Linked DNA regions of Sediminicoccus sp. KRV36. The main gene of each other region encodes a partner of the protein of the gene in region 2 in a complex. Links are inferred from orthologs where the notes say so. Each region holds a gene or a part of one and is shown on either strand. Other genes may lie near its edges.

Region 1 (5,523 bases), 410 kb from region 2 along the record:
GAGGCCGGCGCGATCAGGCTCTCATCGTCAATATCGGCCGCGTAATCCACGATCCGCGTCAGCCGCGGCGAATGCAGCGTGGCGCGAACGGCGAGCAACTCCTCGGTCATCACCTCCATGCGGCGCGGGCGGCTGGAGAGGATTTCCAGCAGTTCCACGATGCGGGCACCGACTTCCTTGAGTTCCGCGTCGATCTTCTCGCGCTCAAGCCCGGTCAGGCGTTGCAGGCGCAGTTCCAGGATGCCGCGCGCCTGGGCTTCCGTCAGGCGCATGGTGCCTTCGGGCGAGAGCTCATTGCCCTCATCCTGCACCAGCGCCACCAGGGGGGCGACATCGGCCGCCGGCCAGTCCCGCGCCATCAGCGCCACGCGGGCCGAGGCCGCATCCGCACTCTCGCGGATCAGGCGGATCACCGCGTCGATATTGGCGACCGCGATGGCGAGGCCCACCAGGTTGTGCGCGCGTTCCCGCGCCTTCATGAGCCGATGGCGCGAGCGGCGGAGGATCACCTCCTCGCGGAAGGCGATGAAGGCCAGCAGCGCGTCACGGATGCCCATCTGCTGCGGGCGGCCGCCGTTGAGTGCCAGGAAATTCACCGGGAAGCTGATCTGCAGCGAGGTCATCCGGTAGAGCTGGTTCAGCACCACCTCCGCCACGGCTTCGCGCTTCAGCTCGATCACGATGCGCAGGCCCGAGCGGTCACTCTCATCGCGCAGGTCGGTGATGCCTTCGATCAGCTTGGAGCGCACCAGTTCGGCGATGCGCTCGATCAGGACCGACTTGTTCACCTGGTAGGGGATTTCGTTGACGATGATGGCCTGGCGCTGGCCCTTCATCTCCTCGATCACGCAATCGGCGCGCAGCGGGATGGAGCCGCGCCCCATCTCGAAGGCCGAGCGGATGCCGGCACGGCCGAGGATGATGCCACCCGTCGGGAAATCCGGGCCGGGGATGATGGCCATCAGCTCTTCGAGCGTCGTCTCTGGCTCGGCCACCAGCTTGAGCGTGGCGTCAATCACCTCGGTCGGGTTGTGCGGCGGGATGTTGGTCGCCATGCCGACGGCGATGCCGCCCGCGCCATTCACCAGCAAATTCGGGAAGGCGGCCGGCAGGACGCGCGGCTCATTGGCGCTTTCGTCGTAGTTCGGCGTGAAATCCACCGTGTCTTCGTCAATGCCCTCCAGCAGCGCGCCGGCGGCCTTGGCGAGGCGGACCTCGGTGTAGCGCATGGCCGCCGGCGGGTCGCCATCCATCGAGCCGAAATTGCCCTGGCCATCCACCAGCGGCACGCGCATCGAGAAGCCCTGCGCCATGCGCACCATGGCGTCATAGATCGCGCTGTCCCCGTGCGGATGATACTTGCCCATCACGTCACCCACCACGCGGGCCGATTTGCGGTGCGGCTTGTCCGGCGTGTAGCCGGCCTCATGCATGGCAAACAGGATGCGGCGATGCACCGGCTTCAGGCCATCGCGCACATCGGGCAGCGCGCGGCTGACGATGACGGACATCGCGTAGTCGAGGTAGGAGCGGCGCATCTCCTCTTCGAGGGCGATGGGGGCCACGTCCAGGGGCTTGGGGATTTCGTCGCTCAAAGAATCTTGGTCCTGGGTTTAAGGCCAGGGGCTCTGCCCCTGGACCCCGGCAGGAAACTTAGTTTCCTGCACCTTCAACAAATGGGGTGCAGGGGACTGGTCCCCTGCTGGGGGGCGAGGGGGGCAAAGCCCCTCGCAATCCCTCAGAAGGGAATATCATCATCCATATCCGGCTTCTTCCCCGAATCCCACCCCGCGCGCGGCGCGCCTGCCCGCGCCGGGGCCGAACTGCGCTCACCGCCGCCGCCGGAATAGCTGCGTTCCTCGCCCATATCGCCGCCACCCGAGGCGCGGCCGCCGACCAGCTGCAATTCGCCGCGGAACTGGCGGAGCACGATGCGCTTCGTCTTGCGCTCATTGCCGTCCTTGTCGGTGAAGCTCTGCGTCTCGATCTGGCCTTCGATGTAAACCTCGCTGCCCTTCTTCAGGTACTTCTCCGCGACGTCGCCCAGCCGGTCATTGTAGATTTCGACGTCATGCCACTCGGTGCGTTCCTGCTGATTGCCTTCGCGGTCCTTGTAGCGCTCCGAGGTCGCCAAGCCGAATTTCACGACCTTGCCGCCATTCTGGAAGTTCCGCACCTCGGGATCCTTGCCAAGGCGCCCCAGAAGAATAACCTTATTGATGCCGGCCATGGGCCAAGCCTCCTTGCAAATCGGTGTCGGAACCTAGCTTTTCCCAAGAGGCCGGGCCAGCCCCGGCCCTCGGCTTTGCACTCCCCCACGATATGGTGCAAAACCGCCCAGAACACAACGCGAACATTATCCCCCGGAGTGCTTTCCATGCCGCGCGACGCGCCCCCTGCCCCACTGGCCAAAGCGGGGCCGCCCAAGGCTGACCTCATCCGGATTCGCGGCGCGCGCCAGCATAATCTTAAATCGGTGGATCTGGACCTGCCACGCGGCAAGCTGGTGGTGCTGACCGGGCTTTCGGGTTCGGGCAAATCCTCTCTCGCCTTCGATACGATCTATGCGGAGGGGCAGCGGCGCTACGTCGAATCGCTCAGCGCCTATGCGCGGCAATTCCTGCAACTCATGCAGAAGCCGGATGTGGACAGCATCGAGGGGCTTTCACCCGCGATTTCCATCGAGCAGAAGACCACCTCGCACAATCCGCGCTCCACCGTCGGCACGGTGACGGAAATCCACGACTATATGCGCCTGCTCTGGGCGCGGGTGGGCGTGCCCTATTCGCCCGCGACGGGCCTGCCGATCGAAGCGCAAACCGTCAGCCAGATGGTGGACCGCGTGATGAACATGCCCGAGGGAACGCGGCTGCTGATCCTCGCCCCGGTGATTCGCGGCAAGAAGGGCGAATACCGCAAGGAGCTCTCGGAATATCAGCGCCGCGGCTTTGAGCGGGTGAAGATCAACGGCACCCTCACTCTGATCAGCGAGGCGCCGAAGCTCGACAAGAAGCTGAAGCACGATATTGACGTGGTGGTGGACCGCGTCGTGGTGCGGGACGGTCTGGCGCAGCGCCTGGCGGACAGCTTCGAGACAGCCTTGGCGCTGGCCGATGGCATTGCCTATGCCGAGACCGTTTCTGGCGGCGCCAGCGCCGACGCCGATGGCGGCGAGCGGACCGTGTTCAGCCAGAAATTCGCCTGCCCCGTCTCGGGCTTCTCCATCGAGGAGATCGAGCCCCGGCTGTTCAGCTTCAACTCGCCGCAGGGCGCCTGCCCCACCTGTGACGGCCTGGGCACGGAAAGCTTCTTCGACCCGGCACTCGTCATCCCCAACCCGGCGCTGAGCCTGAAGGAGGGCGCCATCGTCCCCTGGGCCGGCAATGCCAGCAGCCCCTATTATGACCAGACGCTGGTCAGCCTCGCCAAGCACCTCAAGATCGGCATGGAAAAGCCCTGGGAGGAGCTGCCGCCCGAGGCGCAGAACGCGATCCTGCACGGCACCGGCACCGAGCCCGTCACGCTGCGCTACAAGGACGGCCTGCGCGCCTATGAGGTGCAAAAGCCCTTCGAGGGCGTGATCAAGAACCTGGAACGCCGCTTCCGCGAAAGCGACAACCCCTGGGTGCGCGAGGATATGGCGCGCTACCAGGCCGATCGCCCCTGCCATGTCTGCCATGGCCATCGCCTCAAGCCGCAGTCCCTGGCCGTGAAGGTCGCGGGCTGCCACATCGGCGAGGCCTCGGCGCTGTCGATCCGGCGTGCGCGGGACTGGTTCGGCGCCGTGATGCCGACGCTGACACCGCAGCGCCAGGAGATCGCCCGCCGCATCCTGCGCGAGATCGAGGACCGTTTGCAGTTCCTCAACGATGTGGGGCTCGACTATCTCTCGCTCTCGCGCAGCAGCGCCACGCTCTCGGGCGGCGAGAGCCAGCGCATTCGCCTGGCCTCGCAGATCGGGTCCGGCCTGACGGGCGTGCTCTATGTGCTGGATGAGCCCAGCATCGGCCTGCACCAGCGCGACAATGAACGCCTGCTGGTGACGCTGCGGCGGCTGCGCGACATCGGCAATTCCGTCATCGTCGTCGAGCATGACGAGGATGCGATCCGCAGCGCCGATTACCTGGTGGATATCGGCCCTGGTGCGGGCAAGGCCGGCGGCACCGTGGTCAGCCAGGGCACGCCCGAGGAAGTCACGGCCGACCCCAACAGCCTGACCGGCGCCTATCTCTCGGGGCGCCGCGAAATCCCGATGCCGGCGCAACGCCGCGCCTTCGACAAGAAGCGCCTGCTGCGCGTGGTGGGGGCCACGGGCAACAACCTGAAGGACGTGACCGCCGAATTCCCGCTCGGCACCTTCACCGCCGTCGCCGGCGTCTCGGGCGGCGGCAAATCCACGCTGGTGATCGAGACGCTGTTCAACGGCCTCTCGCGCAAGCTGATGGGCGCCTCCGTCGTGCCGGCACCGCACCAGCGCATCGAGGGGATCGAGCTGGTGGACAAGGTGATTGATATTGACCAGTCGCCCATCGGCCGCACGCCACGTTCCAACCCGGCCACCTACACCGGCCTGTTTGCCCCGATCCGCGACTGGTTTTCCGAGCTGCCGGATTCACGCGGCCGCGGCTACAAGCCCGGCCGCTTCAGCTTCAACGTGAAGGGCGGCCGCTGCGAGGCCTGCCAGGGCGACGGCGTCATCAAGATCGAGATGCACTTCCTGCCCGATGTCTACGTCACCTGCGACACCTGCAAGGGCAAGCGCTACAACCGCGAAACCCTGGAAGTGAAGTTCCGCGGCAAGTCCATCGCCGATGTGCTGGACATGACCGTGACGGAGGGGCGCGAGTTCTTCTCGGCCGTGCCCAGCATCCACGAAAAGCTGCGCATGCTGGAGGAGGTGGGGCTGGGCTACATCCATCTCGGCCAGCAGGCGACGACACTTTCGGGCGGCGAGGCGCAGCGCATCAAGCTCGCCAAGGAGCTTTCGCGCCGCGCCACCGGCCGCACGCTCTACATTCTGGATGAACCGACAACCGGCCTGCATTTCGAGGATGTGCGCAAGCTGCTCGATGTGCTGCACGCGCTGGTGAATACCGGGAACACTGTGGTGGTGATCGAGCATAATCTGGAGGTCATCAAGACGGCCGATTGGGTGCTCGACCTCGGCCCCGAAGGCGGTGAGGGCGGGGGGCGCGTGGTAGCTTCCGGCACGCCGGAGGATATCGCGGCCAACCCCGAGAGCCATACGGGGCGCTTTCTCAAGCCCATCCTGGCACGGCATGGACCCGTAGCGGCAAAAGCGAAGCGCGCGCGCAAGGCATAACCCCCCCCGGGCCGCTGCCGCGAAGATCAGGCAGGGCAGCGCAAGGTCGCGCCGTAGGACACGCCGCCCGGTGCATTCACGCTGGTCTGGCGGTAGACGCCTGTGATCGGCCGCAGCACGGATGATGCCGTCACGCAGAACAGGCTGCCTTCGGAATTCGGCAGGACCCCGGCGATGGCGGAGTTCAACGTCACGATACG
Region 2 (6,268 bases):
TGGTACCTGCATAGGGCCGCAGCGCCTGGATCAGATGCGAGGTATCGCCGGCGAAGGCCTGCCACCATTCATTCAGATAGCTGCCAACCACCGGAATTAGCAGGAACGTGGCCGAGAGATCGGGCAGGCCCTCGCTGAAAATCCGCTCGATCCAGTTGCGGATGCCATCAATATCCTCGCGCTGCACCGGCGTCGCGAAGATCAGCGGCAGGCCGATCAGCAGGAATTCGGCGGTGACCATGACGCCCGCCGCCGAACTGCGGCCAAGCTTCATCCGGTCCGTCAGGGCGCGATAAGCCGGCCAGGTGCAGAAGACCAGGATCACCGCCCAGAGCAAGGCCGAGATGAAGGGCCTCAGTACCAGGAAACACCCCGCCGCCAGGGCGAACGCCGCCAGCAGGCCGACCAGCCGCGCCAGTTGTTCCTTCGTCTCCATCATCCACCCTTTGCCCAGATCCGCAGGAAGACTGTAGCATGGTCAGGTGAATATCCTTGCACCACCCCAGCCGCGGCTTTCCGTCGAGATCGTCTTCGATCTCGTCTGCCCTTGGTGCTATCTGGGCATCCGGCGGCTGATGCGCGTGCTGACCGAGCGGCACGACCTCCAGCCCGACCTGCATTGGCGCCCCTTCCTGCTGAACCCCGAAATCGCACCCGGCGGAATCCCGCGGCAGGATTGGCTTGCGCGCAAGTTCGGCGGAGAGGATCGGGCGCGGCGGCTGCATGGCACCATCACCGATCTCGGCCGCGCCGAGGGCATCGAGTTCCGGTTTGACCTGCTGCGCCGCATCCCAGCCAGCCTGGATGCCCATCGCCTGTTGCGCTGGGCCGGCCGCCAGGCCTCGGTGGATCGCCTGGTGGAGCGGCTTTTCGCGGCCTATTTCTGCGAGGGGCTGGATATCGGCCAGAACACCACCCTGGCCGCGCTGGCTGGGGAGGAAGGCTTCGATTCGGCCGCCGCGCTGCGCTTCCTGGGCGGCGCTGGCGAGACGGAGTGGGTGCATCTGGAAAACCTCCGCGCCCATCGCCTCGGCATCAACGGCGTGCCCTGCTTCCTGGTGGATGGCGAGCATGCCATCGCCGGCGCGCAGGAGGCCGAGGTGCTGGAACGGCTGATCGAAGTGGCGCTGGCCGCCGGCTGAGGCAGACTACTCCACCCGCGCCCCGCTATCCCGCGCCGCCTGCGCCCAGATCGGCGCATCCCGCCGCAACTGGCTCGCGAAATCCTCGGGGCCGAGCCCAGTGAGCAGCAGGCGCATCGCCGCCAGTCGCTCCCGCCCCTGTGCTGTGCGGATCACGCCCAGCACGGCATCGGCGAGGCGCTGGATGATGGCGGGCGGGGTGCCAGCCCGCATGACCAGACCGTTGAAGCCCAGGATTTCCAACCCGCCCGCGAAGCCCAGCTCCTGGAAGGTTGGCACATCCGGCAGCGGTGCAATGCGTTGTGTCCCGGTCACCGCCAGGGCTTTGAGGCGCCCATCCGCCACCTGCGGGATGCTGACCGCCTCGTCATTGATGGACATGAAGGCGTGCCCTGCCAGCACGTCCTGCACCGCCGCAGCCGAGCCACGATACGGCACATGGGACATCCGCACGCCCGCCGCCTTTTCCAGCATGGCGCCATAAAGATGCGACGCGGAGCCGATGCCGAAGGAAGCATACGACAACTCCCCCGGCCGCTGCCGCGCGAGAGCGAGCAGTTCCGCCAGGGAATTGATCCCGCGATCGGGCCGCACCGTCAGTACCAGTGCGGCCGTGCCGAATTGCACAACAGGGGCCATGTCCCGGAAGGTGTCATAGGGCGGCCCTGGATGGATCACCGGATTGATCAGCGTGGTCGAGGCATTCACATAGAGCACGGAATAGCCATCGGGGGGCGCCGCCAGCACCGCCTGCGTGCCGATGATGCCCTGCGCGCCCGCACGATTCTCGACGATGATGGGCTGCGGCAGGACCGTGCGCAGCTGTTCGGCCAGCCAGCGGGCCACAACGTCGGTCTGGCCGCCGGGCGGATAGGGGGCGACGAGGCGGATCGGGCGGTCGGGCCAATGGCCCTGTGCGAAAGCCGGGGTTGCGGCTGCCAGGGCCAGCCCCGGAAGGGCACGGCGATGAAGCATCATGGGCATTCCTCCAGGGAGCCTCTCAGGGCTCCTCCGGGCGGAGGCTAGCGCTGCTGATCCGGGAATTCCCGCAAAATCGTCACGCTGCCTTTGCTTGCTCCACCACGCGCACCAGATTGGCCACCAAGCCGCGCGCTGCCTTCACCCGTGCGTCGAAGGGCAATTCCCGCAGCAAGGCCAGCTTGTGGTCCGGCCGGAGTGACACCAGCCCCTTCTGCGCCGAGACCCAGGCGACCAGCCCGGCCGGATTGGCGAAGCGGTTCTTGTGGAAGGCGATCACCACGCCCTTCGGCCCGGCATCCACCTTCTCCACCCCCGCAGCCCGGCATTGCAGCTTGAGGCCCACCACCTGCAGCAAATTCTCGACCTCCACGGGGATTGGCCCGAAGCGGTCGGCGAATTCGGCGGCGATCGCCTCCACCTCGGCATCCGTCTCCAGCGCGCCGATACGGCGATAGAGCCCCAGGCGCACGGGCAGTTCCTGCACATAGGTCTCGGGGATGAGCACGGGCAGGCCGAGGTTGATCTGCGGCGTGAATTTCCCGTCCGCCTCGCGTGAGCGCTTGGCGCCGGCGCGCAGATCGGCCACCGCCTCTTCCAGCATTTCCTGATAGAGCTCGATGCCGACCTCGCGGATCTGGCCGGATTGCTCCTCGCCCAGCAGATTGCCGGCGCCACGGATGTCCAGATCATGGCTTGCCAGCGTGAAGCCGGCGCCGAGATTATCCAGCGTCTGCATCACCTCCAGCCGCTTCTGAGAGGTGGGGGAAAGCCGGTGATGCGGCGGCCAGGTGAGATAGGCATAGCCCCGCTGCTTGCCGCGTCCCACGCGCCCGCGCAGCTGATAGAGCTGACCCAGGCCGAACATGTCGGCCCGGTGGATGATCAGCGTGTTGACCGCAGGCATGTCGAGGCCGGATTCCACGATATTGGTGGCCAGCAGGATATCGTATTTGCCATCGCCGAATTCGGTCATCACCTGCTCGAGTTCGGTCGGCGCCAGGCGGCCATGCGCCTGCACCACCCGCGCCTCGGGGGCGACTTCGGTGAGGCGCTCGGCCATCTTGGCCATGTCCTCGATGCGCGGCACCACCACGAAGATCTGGCCGCCGCGGAAGCGCTCGCGTTGCACCGCCTCACGCAGCACCAGGCTGTCCCAGGGCATGATGAAGGTGCGCACCGCCAACCGGTCCACTGGCGGCGTCGCGATCACGCTCATCTCCCGCACGCCTGAAAGCGCCAGTTGCAGGGTGCGCGGAATGGGCGTTGCGGTCAGGGTCAGCACATGCACGCCGGCTTCGAGTTCCTTCAGCCGTTCCTTGTGCTTCACGCCGAAATGCTGCTCCTCATCCACGATGACGAGGGCGAGATTGTCAAAGCCGATGGTCTTGCCCAGCAGCGCATGCGTGCCGACCACGATATCCACCGAGCCATCCGCCAGGCCCGCCTTTACCGCCGCCGCATCCTTGGCCGTCACCATGCGCGAGAGCTGCGCCACCTTCACCGGCAGGCCCCCAAAGCGCGCCGAAAACACGCGATGATGCTGGCGCGCCAGCAGCGTCGTCGGCACCACCACCGCCACCTGGCTGCCGGACATGGCGACGGTGAAGGCGGCGCGCAGCGCCACCTCCGTCTTGCCGAAGCCGACATCGCCGCAGATCAGCCGGTCCATGGGCTTGCCCGCGGCCAGATCCTCCAGCACGTCGGCGATGGCGCGGGCCTGATCATCGGTTTCGATGTAGGGGAAGCGCGCGCAGAATTCGTCCCAGGCGCCCTCGGGCGGGGCCATCATCGGCGCCTCGCGCGTCTGGCGTTCCGCGGCGATGCGGATCAGCGCGCCCGCCATATCGGCGATGCGCTGCTTGGCCTTGGATTTGCGCGCCTGCCAGGACGCACCGCCCAGCTTGTCGAGCGCGACACCGCCCGTCTCGCTGCCAAAGCGGGACAGGATCTCGATGTTCTCGACCGGGACAAACAGCTTGTCATTGCCATCATAGATCATGCGCAGGCAATCATGCGGCGCACCGCTCACTTCGATGGTGGCCAGCCCATCATAGCGGCCAATGCCGTGGTCCTGATGGACCAGAAGATCGCCCACTTCGATTTGCGTGGCATCCGCGATGAATTGATCGGCGCGCTTTTTGCGGCGGGCTGGGCGCGCGATGCGCTCGCCCAGCAGATCCTGCTCGGCGGTGATCGAGAGTTTTTCGGCGGTGAAGCCTCGCTCCAGGCCCAGAATTCCAACGCCGACCACACCGGGTGACAGCCGCTGGAACTGGTAGAAATCGTCCACTGGCTCGGCCGCCACGCGATTCTCGCGCAGCAGGGCCACCAGGCGCTCGCGGGAGCCCCGCGTCCAGGCGGCCAGCATGGGCTGCCGGCCGCGCCCGCGCTCAGTCTCGGCGTGGGCGGCATAGGCGGAGAACAGGTTTTCCCCAGCCTGGCGGATTTCGGTGAAAAGCCGCCCAGCCCGGCCGCCGGCGTCAAACCCCTCGGCGCCCTCAGGCTTGTGGAAGGGCGAGAAGTTGAATTGCCGGCCCTGGGCCAACATGGCCCCCCAGCCGGCGCGGTCGAGGTAGAGGCGGCCCGGGGGCGCCGGGCGATACGGCACTTCGCCCTCGCTGATACGGGCGGGAATGCGCCGGGCTTCATAGTGGTCCTGGATCATCTCCAGCCTGGCCGAAAGCGCTTCCTCGGCCTGGGAATCGAGGCTCACGGAAGCCCCGGGCAGATAGTCGAGCAGCGTTTCCATCGTCGCGTGGAACAGCCCGGCCCAATGCTCCATGCCCGGGTGGCGGCGTCCTGCGCTGATGGCGGCATACAGCGGGTCTTCCGCTGCCGCATTGCCAAACAACTCCCGATAGGCGGAGCGGAAACGCTCGATCGAGGCAGGGTCCAGGAACACCTCGCCCACCGGACGCAGGGTCAGCCGTTCGACATGGGCGCCGCTGCGCTGCGTGCCGGTATCCAGCCTGCGGATGCTCTCGATCTCATCGCCGAAGAGATCGAGGCGGAGCGGCTCCGCCTCGCCCGAGGGGAAGAGGTCCAGGATGCCGCCGCGCACGGCGTATTCACCCGGCTCCATGACGGTGCCGGTGCGGTTGTAGCCATTGGTTTCCAGGAAGGCCGTGATCCGCTCGATGCTGGTGCGCCCGCCCTTGCGCAGCAGCAGCGCCGAATCGGCGAAGGCGGTGCGCGGCGGCACGCGCTGGATCAGCGCATTCACCGTGGTCAGCACGATGCGCGGACGCGTCGGTGGCGCGGTGAGTTCGGCCAATGTGGCCACGCGTTCGGCGATCAGCTCGGGGTTGGGCGAGACACGGTCATAGGGCAGGCAGTCCCAGGCCGGCAGGCGCAGGATCTCCGCCTCGGGCATGAAGAAGGCCAGCGCATCGGCCATGCGGGCCATGCGGGCATCATCGCGGCAGACATGCAGGACGGGTTCCTGCGTCTCGGCGCGGCGCTGGCGGAGAAGAAGCGCGTCATAGCCCTCAGGCGCGCCATAGACGTTGAGACCCTGCGCAGCACCCCGCTTGCCGCTGCGCTCCGCTCCGCGATCGGACGCGTCGTCGCCCGGCCGATTCACGCTGCGCTCCGCTTCGCGATCGGACGTGTCACCGCCCGGCCGATTCACGCTGCGCTCCGCTTCGCGATCGGACGTGTCACCGCCCGGCCGATTCACGCTGCGCTCCGCTTCGCGATCGGACGCGTCACTGCCCGGCCGATTCACGCTGCGCTCCGCTTCGCGATCGGACGGATTCACTTCAAATGATCCGGCTTGCCCGCGCCGGGCGCGGCACTCTCGGCGGCGATCCGGTCCAGCAGGGGGCCGCGCGCATCCAGGGGAATCGGACGGCGGCCGGAGAGCCAATCGGCCAGATCCACATCCGGCAATTCCATGATGGCATCCAGCTCGTCCAGTTCGGCAGCCGTCAGGCTCGCGATATGCCGGCGCACAAAGCCGCCGAACATCAGGTCGCACTCCTTGGTGCCGCGATGCAGCGCGCGGAACAGCATCCGGCGCTGGCGATGGGAGAGCTCGGGGGCTTCGTCAGGACTCGTCACACGAGGCATATAGGGGGTTGTGAACCCGAGTGTCAGCCTCTCGAACCTGTTTGAACCGCTCGAAACCCTGCCGGGGGTCGGGC

Evidence for each region.
Region 1: the proteins of mfd (region 2) and uvrA are in contact, whole or in part, in a crystal structure (PDB 4DFC), measured with the Escherichia coli proteins. The link is inferred for Sediminicoccus sp. KRV36 from one-to-one orthologs.

Annotation. Positions count from the first base shown.
Region 1 is NZ_CP085081.1:3,609,715-3,615,237, forward strand. The notes cover bases 2,000-5,523. They hold uvrA (excinuclease ABC subunit UvrA), read left to right. Parts: upstream 2,000-2,377; coding sequence 2,378-5,323; downstream 5,324-5,523. Other genes in these bases: ssb (single-stranded DNA-binding protein), read right to left, coding at 2,000-2,230; LHU95_RS17050 (hypothetical protein), read right to left, coding at 5,350-5,523. Also shown: gyrA (DNA gyrase subunit A), read right to left, coding at 1-1,538; more of ssb, read right to left, coding at 1,739-1,999. UniProt on the Escherichia coli protein: The UvrABC repair system catalyzes the recognition and processing of DNA lesions. UvrA is an ATPase and a DNA-binding protein. A damage recognition complex composed of 2 UvrA and 2 UvrB subunits scans DNA for abnormalities.
Region 2 is NZ_CP085081.1:3,198,291-3,204,558, forward strand. The notes cover bases 2,000-6,268. They hold mfd (transcription-repair coupling factor), read right to left. Parts: upstream 5,884-6,268; coding sequence 2,200-5,883; downstream 2,000-2,199. Other genes in these bases: LHU95_RS15140 (tripartite tricarboxylate transporter substrate binding protein), read right to left, coding at 2,000-2,120; LHU95_RS15150 (succinate dehydrogenase assembly factor 2), read right to left, coding at 5,880-6,194; recG (ATP-dependent DNA helicase RecG), read left to right, coding at 6,205-6,268. In the rest of the region: LHU95_RS15130 (AI-2E family transporter), read right to left, coding at 1-439; LHU95_RS15135 (DsbA family oxidoreductase), read left to right, coding at 483-1,142; more of LHU95_RS15140, read right to left, coding at 1,149-1,999. UniProt on the Escherichia coli protein: Couples transcription and DNA repair by recognizing RNA polymerase (RNAP) stalled at DNA lesions. Mediates ATP-dependent release of RNAP and its truncated transcript from the DNA, and recruitment of nucleotide excision repair machinery to the damaged site.